Regions from separate parts of the Alteromonas sp. 76-1 genome, predicted to be linked through region 1. Evidence: predicted binding sites of a transcription regulator. Region 1 holds the regulator's gene; the other holds the start of a gene.
What was found. The regulator FliA, encoded in region 1, starts transcription of late flagellar genes. The targets are predictions, from matches to a motif close to CTAAAGNTNNNNNNNNNNNNGCCGATA.

Region 1 (3,424 bases):
AAACCTATTGGCTAATCGCATTAATGTGACAGGTAACGATATACTTACGCAAAAGGGCGCAGTCGCGTTGGTGGGTCCTACCGGTACAGGTAAAACCACCACAGTTGCTAAATTAGCTGCTCGTTACGCACAGAAATACGGCGCTGACTCCGTTGCCATGATTACGATTGATACCTATCGTATTGCAGCGTTTGAGCAATTGGCCACATATGGAAAAATTATTGGCTGCACAGTGCGTAAAGCACAAAGTAGTGAAGAATTATCAGATTTATTGTTTCAATTACGCCATAAGAGACTAGTGTTAATTGATACGGCAGGCTTTAGTCAACGAGATAGTCGATTAATTAAACAGATAAATCAATTTGATAACGGACAAATGCAGCCAGTGAAAAAATACCTAGTAGCGCAAGCGAATACCCAATATGCTGCATTACAACGTATTATAGATGCGTACGAAGGGGTGGAACTTAGCGGTTGTATCTTTACAAAGCTTGATGAGTGCTACTCTCTAGGCGAAGTGCTTAGCGCTGCGGTGGAGTACCAGTTACCTGTCAGTTATGTAACAGATGGACAGAAAGTTCCTGAAGACATTAAGATTGCAGAAGCAAAATCTTTAGTATCTGCTGCTGCAAAGCTTTATAAAAAGTACGGTTTGAATCATACTACTAGTAACAATGTGGTTAAAACAGCACGAGCAGTATGATTGATGATCAAGCGAGTAGCTTACGAAAAATGAAGCAATCACGATTAATCAAAGTTATCGCCGTCACCGGAGGTAAAGGTGGCGTTGGTAAAACAAATATTACGCTAAACACAGCTATTGCTATGGCAAAGCAGGGAAAGCGCGTAATGGTATTGGATGCAGACTTAGGTCTGGCCAATGTGGATGTAATGCTAGGATTACGCGTAGAGAAAAACCTCTCCCATGTGTTATCTGGTGAGTGTACCTTGGACGATGTACTCGTTACGGGCCCTCACGGTATAAAAATAGCACCAGCCACATCAGGTTCTCAATCAATGGCAGAGCTATCACCAACGCAGCATGCAGGGCTCATTAGAGCTTTCAGCGAATTGCGCACGCCCATTGATGTGCTTATTGTGGATACCGCAGCGGGTATTTCCGATATGGTGCTAAGCTTCTCCAAAGCCTCCCAAGATATTATGGTGGTAGTGTGTGATGAGCCCACTTCACTTACCGATGCCTATGCGTTAATTAAAATTCTTAACCGAGAACATGGTGTCTTTCGCTTCAAAGTTGTCGCTAACATGGTTCGCGATGTTAGAGAAGGTCAGGAACTTTTCAGTAAATTATCTAAAGTAACAGGGCGATTCTTAGATGTTGCGCTAGAATTGGTAGCAACGGTTCCTTTTGACGAGAACATACGCCGAGCAGTTCGTAAGCAAACGTCAATAGTAGATGCTTATCCAAGCTCACCGGCAGCGGTGGCGATTGGCCAGCTAGCAGCCAAAGCAGCTTCTTGGCCTATTCCTGCGCAACCAGGTGGCCATTTAGAATTTTTTATTGAACAACTAATAGCAGATAAAGCAGTAGGAAGTCAGCGTTGAATAGCAAAGCAGCCGCTTATCAACAGCAAACAGACAAGTCACAATTAGTTGAGCGTCACGCTTCGCTGGTGAAGCGGATAGCACACCACTTAATGGCGAGACTGCCAGCCAGTGTTCTTGTCGATGATTTAATCCAGTCAGGTATGATTGGACTGCTAGAAGCTGCACGAAATTTTGACGGTTCCAAAGGTGCAAGTTTTGAAACCTTTGCAGGTATTCGTATTCGTGGCGCTATGCTTGATGAAATAAGAAAAGGTGATTGGACTCCTCGTTCCGTTCATAAAAACGGAAGGGCAATCACAGAAGCCATCTCTCAAGTTGAAGGTGAAACAGGCCGAGACGCGCGAGATGTAGATATTGCGGCTAAAATGAATGTCAGCATGCAAGATTATCATCAAATGCTGAACGAAGTGAATGCCGGGAAATTGGTGGGGATTGAAGACCTTGGGGTTTCTGAAGATGTCATTTCTACAGAAAAGAACCGAGGCAGCGACGCACCGTTAGAAGATTTGATGCAAGGGGCTTTCCAAAAAGCGCTAGCACATGCTATTACTACATTACCCGAACGGGAAGCGATTGTACTTTCTTTATACTATGATGAAGAACTGAATCTTAGAGAAATAGGCGAAGTTCTTGATGTTAGTGAATCGCGAGTAAGTCAAATTCATAGTCAGGCCATGTTAAAACTCAAATCACGAATGAAATCGTGGCAAGTTGACGAAGAATAGAAATTAATAACAATTAACCCCTCATTGGAGGCTATTTTGGATAAAAGTATGAAAATTCTCGTGGTTGACGATTTTTCTACCATGAGACGTATCATAAAGAACCTGCTAAAAGATTTGGGTTTTGCCAATATCCAGGAAGCGGACGACGGTAACACCGCGCTGCCTATGCTACAACAAGGTGATTTTGACTTTGTTGTAACAGATTGGAATATGCCAGGTATGCAAGGTATCGACTTATTACGCGCCATACGTGCCGACGATAAGTTGAAACACCTACCGGTTCTTATGGTAACAGCAGAAGCGAAGAAAGAACAAATCGTTGCCGCAGCGCAAGCTGGTGTGAATGGTTATGTTGTTAAACCTTTCACTGCCGCTACGTTGAAAGAAAAATTAGATAAAATCTTCGAACGTTTAGGTTGATCCAGACGCTCACCAGAGAAATGAGGTTTACTGGATGTCGACAAATGAAAGTGTCTCCATAACGCTCGAAGAAGCCAAAAAATTGGTAGCGTATCTTGAAGAGGGCGATAACGCATCAGCGAACGCTGTCTTAGAAGCCGTTTCGATGAAAGAGTCCATTGAGCTCTTTGCTGAAGTGGGTAAATTAACGCGTCAACTTCATGACTCGTTGAATAACTTCCAAATCGATGAACGTATTAAAAATTTAACCGTTGATGACATTCCTGATGCGCAAACGCGACTGATGTACGTTATCGAAGAAACGGAAAAAGCTGCCAATACCACCATGGACGCAGTTGAAGAGAGTATGCCAATTGCTGAAGTGCTCTCTACCCGTATCGAAAAAATTATGCCGGAATGGAAGAAACTGATGAATCGTCAACTCGAGTTGGGCGAATTCAAAGTTTTATGTGCAGATTTAGACGAATTGCTAGAAGACGGATCGAAACAATCGGCTAAGCTTACATCATTGCTTACCGAAGTGTTAATGGCACAAGGTTATCAAGATCTTACCGGTCAAGTTATTCGCAGAGTGATTGAACTCGTAAAAGAAGTGGAAGATAGCTTAGTTAATATGCTGACGATGTTCGGTGAACCCGAACAGGCGGAGCAAGACAAGCCATTGGAAGCGAAAGTCGAAAAAGTTAACAAGATCGATAGTGTCGAAGCCG
Region 2 (3,424 bases), 1.1 Mb from region 1:
CCCACCAACACTCTTGCCACCACTCAAGGAATTCCTCAAAGTCGATATAGCCGTCGTTATTGCTGTCTATTAATTTAAAACCTTCCTGTACATGGCTGGCTTTTGTTTTTGGCGAAATAACGGTTAATAACTCGATAAACTCCGTTAAATCAATCTGACCATTACCATCTTGGTCGAAGAAGGTAAAATCTTTCTTTATTTCTTCAATTTTTTCGTCTGAAAGTTGAGCGGTCACGCGCTTTCCCTTTTTTTAGCAACTACATAGAGGGTGAGTGTAACGCCCTTATTGAGTAGTGTCTATGCCTGATTTTCTCTTGCTTTTAACGCGCGTTCACGTTGCAAACGGGCTTTTTCTTCACGCTTTTGTTCCATGGTGATCCGCGCCTCTGTACCCACGTGTTCTTGCTGCCTCATCTTCGCAAGATTAACTTGTTTTTCACGTTCACGAAAACGAGAAAGTTGATCTTCTGTATGGGTACCAAAACAATGCGGGCAGCTTACGCCAGACTCATACTTCTCACTTTGCATGTCTTCATCTGTAATCGGTAAGCGACAGGCATAACATTGATGATAGTCACTTTTTTCAAGATCGTGATTCACAGCCACACGATTATCAAATACAAAACAGTCACCTTCCCACAGTGATTCTTCTTTTGGTACATCTTCTAAATATTGAAGAATACCGCCTTCCAGATGGTATACCTCGTCAAACCCCTGCTCTTTTAAATAGGCCGTAGATTTTTCACAGCGAATACCGCCGGTGCAAAACATGGCTACTTTTTTGTTTTTCTCTGGGCTTAATGTTTTAGCGACATATTCTGGAAACTCGCGAAAAGTCTCCGTTTTTGGGTCGATAGCGTGCTTGAAAGTGCCGATTTCGATTTCATAGCCGTTACGGGTGTCTATCACGGTGACGTCGGGATCGCTAATTAGCGCGTTCCAGTCACTAGGTTTCACGTACGTACCTACGGTTTTACGCGGGTCGATACCTTCAACACCCATGGTGACGATTTCTTTTTTAAGTTTCACCTTGGTGCGGTAGAAAGGCTGTTCTTCGTGAAGTGACTCTTTACAAGAGATGGGGTTAATTCTCTCGTCGGCATTAAGATATTGGAGTAATCCGTCAATACCTTCTCGCGTGCCTGAAACGGTGCCATTAATGCCTTCGCTGGCAAGTAAAAGCGTACCTTTAATGCCATTAGATTCCATGGCAGTTAATAGTGGTTGGCGCATAGCCTCGAAGTTTTCAAGCGCGACGAACTTGTACATCGCGCAAACGATATATTTAGACATAGTAGTATTTACCTTTGCTAGTTGGAACGTAAAACCAGTGCAAAAATGCGGCGCGCACTATATCAAACCAGTTTTAAAATTTCCAGTTAGGCAGCAAGAAAGGATTCAGACTGCTCAATAATGTCACTAAGCATTGTGTTGTCTTCATCAATAGAGGTGGAATAAGTAGCGGCAATGCGCTTTTGAGTGGCTAACGAACAGTTCGTAATAACATCTTGGCTAATTTTCTTTGCGTCATTCGTTTGTGCAAGAGGTACTGGGTGCATTTCATTGTGAAGGCGTACTTCCTCAAACTGCAGTGATGTGGGCTCCTGCAATGCTACTTGATGCGCTATTGTTTGAGACAATCGATTCATGTGCAGCCAATCTGACTCACTCGCACAAAGTGGTGCTCTACGGTAGAAATTAAGTGCTTCTAGCCGCTGTGTAATACCACTAGTGGCTTCGTCTTCGTTTGGGCTTTCTATCGATATAGTGTCGGCAAGTGCACTTTGTTGCATTGCCAAATACAAAGCAAAAAGCGTGGCATTACCCGATGCTTTTGACAGGGTACCGTTCCATTCCCAAGCCATACTGGGGTCTATGGATTTATTTACATTTATATCGTTATCAGACACAAAAATAGGAAGATTTAAAATTCATACCTATAGTGTCGGCAAGATAATGTTTTTCTTAAGCTTATTCTTGCCCTTATCGGTATTTTAAACAATCATATATAGAACCTCTCAAGTAGTTGAAGTGTCATGGTTATCATTGGATGAAAAATGAACTTTTCGGATAAGCAGGTGCTTATTGTTGAAGATCAACGCCCTTTTCTCTTACTGCTTCGTGGATTATTACACTCCATGGGTGCAAGTGACGTTGTCACTAAATCTTCTGCGGAAAAGGCTCTGTCTCTTTGTAAAAAGCAAAAATTTGATATTGTTGTTTGCGATCTTCATTTAGGGGTAGACAAGAAAAACGGTTTCGAGCTTATTGAAGAGCTTAGAATAAAACGCTTAATTAAACCCACCACCGTGTTTATATTAATTAGCGCTGATAGCGCACGCCCTGTGGTACTTGGCTCTATTGAGCGACGCCCTGATGATTATCTTATTAAGCCTTTTTCGCAGGTACAACTTAAAACACGTATTACCCGTGCCTGGCAGAAACGGCAGTTTTTAGGGGCAGTATTGCAAGAGGTGGCCAATGAAAATATCAACAATGCTATCGATTTGTGCGAAGATCTTATTGGTACCCCATCGCCCTACAAAGGTACCTGTGAGCAGTTGTTGGTTGAACTGTATTTGCGCCTAGAGCAATACGACAAAGCGTTGGACGTACTTTCGCCCTACTTAGAAGGAAAGCCAATAATTTGGGCCAAAGTTGCGTTGGCAAAAACCTATCTAGCCTCAGAAAAATACGATAAAGCCATAGGTATTGCCGAGGATATTATTAAACGCAACCGGTTTAATGCCGAGGCGCATGATGTATTGGCGAAAGCCAATGATGCAAAGAACCAAGGCGAAATCGCAATTTCTGCTATCAAGCAGGCTATAAAACTTTCGCCCTTTTCGTTGCCTAGGCATTTTAGTGCATGCTCTATCGCGCGAAACCATAACGATTACATTTTAGCCTCTACCTCTAGTTTGGCCATTTGGGATTTATCGAAAAGAACCGTGCATCAAAACAGCCTGCATTGGTGTGGGTTTATTCGAAGCTTGCTTGATGTCGCCGAATATACAGATGACAAACGTACACGAAACCGCTATCAACAAGAGGCTTTACTTGCCCTGCAACGAGGTAAGTTTGATGAAAACATACTACGAATAGACGAAGATTTTGACGTCAGTATTTTTGGCAGCATTATTAACGCTCGAGTTAATGCTATTGATGGAAAAATGCTGGATGCAAAAAAGAACTTGGCGCAATCACAAGCTGCTATAGACGAGAAGTACACCACGCCGCCAATCGCATTTATTCCAGATAGCCTTAAAGTCATGTACGACCTTGGTGAATATGAAGATGCACTACAACTTCAAGATATTATTAAGCAGCAGAATTTAGAATTCGATTCCAACAGCAACTTTTTATTGCATTCTGAGACGACCAAAGCCCAACAAAATCTTACAAATTATCAGCAGTTTAACCG

Region 2: ALT761_RS10285 (VC2046/SO_2500 family protein) is a predicted target of FliA. The motif match lies at 1,944-1,970, and genes of this name have one in related genera.

Annotation. Positions count from the first base shown of each region.
Region 1 is NZ_LR136958.1:1,242,377-1,245,800, forward strand. It holds gene flhF (flagellar biosynthesis protein FlhF) at 1-703, shown strand, start outside; gene ALT761_RS05160 (MinD/ParA family protein) at 700-1,566, shown strand; gene ALT761_RS05165 (RNA polymerase sigma factor FliA) at 1,563-2,294, shown strand; gene cheY (chemotaxis response regulator CheY) at 2,331-2,714, shown strand; gene ALT761_RS05175 (protein phosphatase CheZ) at 2,749-3,424, shown strand, end outside.
Region 2 is NZ_LR136958.1:2,383,452-2,386,875, forward strand. It holds gene ALT761_RS10275 (EF-hand domain-containing protein) at 1-235, opposite strand, end outside; gene trhO (oxygen-dependent tRNA uridine(34) hydroxylase TrhO) at 298-1,293, opposite strand; gene ALT761_RS10285 (VC2046/SO_2500 family protein) at 1,380-1,865, opposite strand; gene ALT761_RS10290 (tetratricopeptide repeat-containing response regulator) at 2,058-3,424, shown strand, end outside.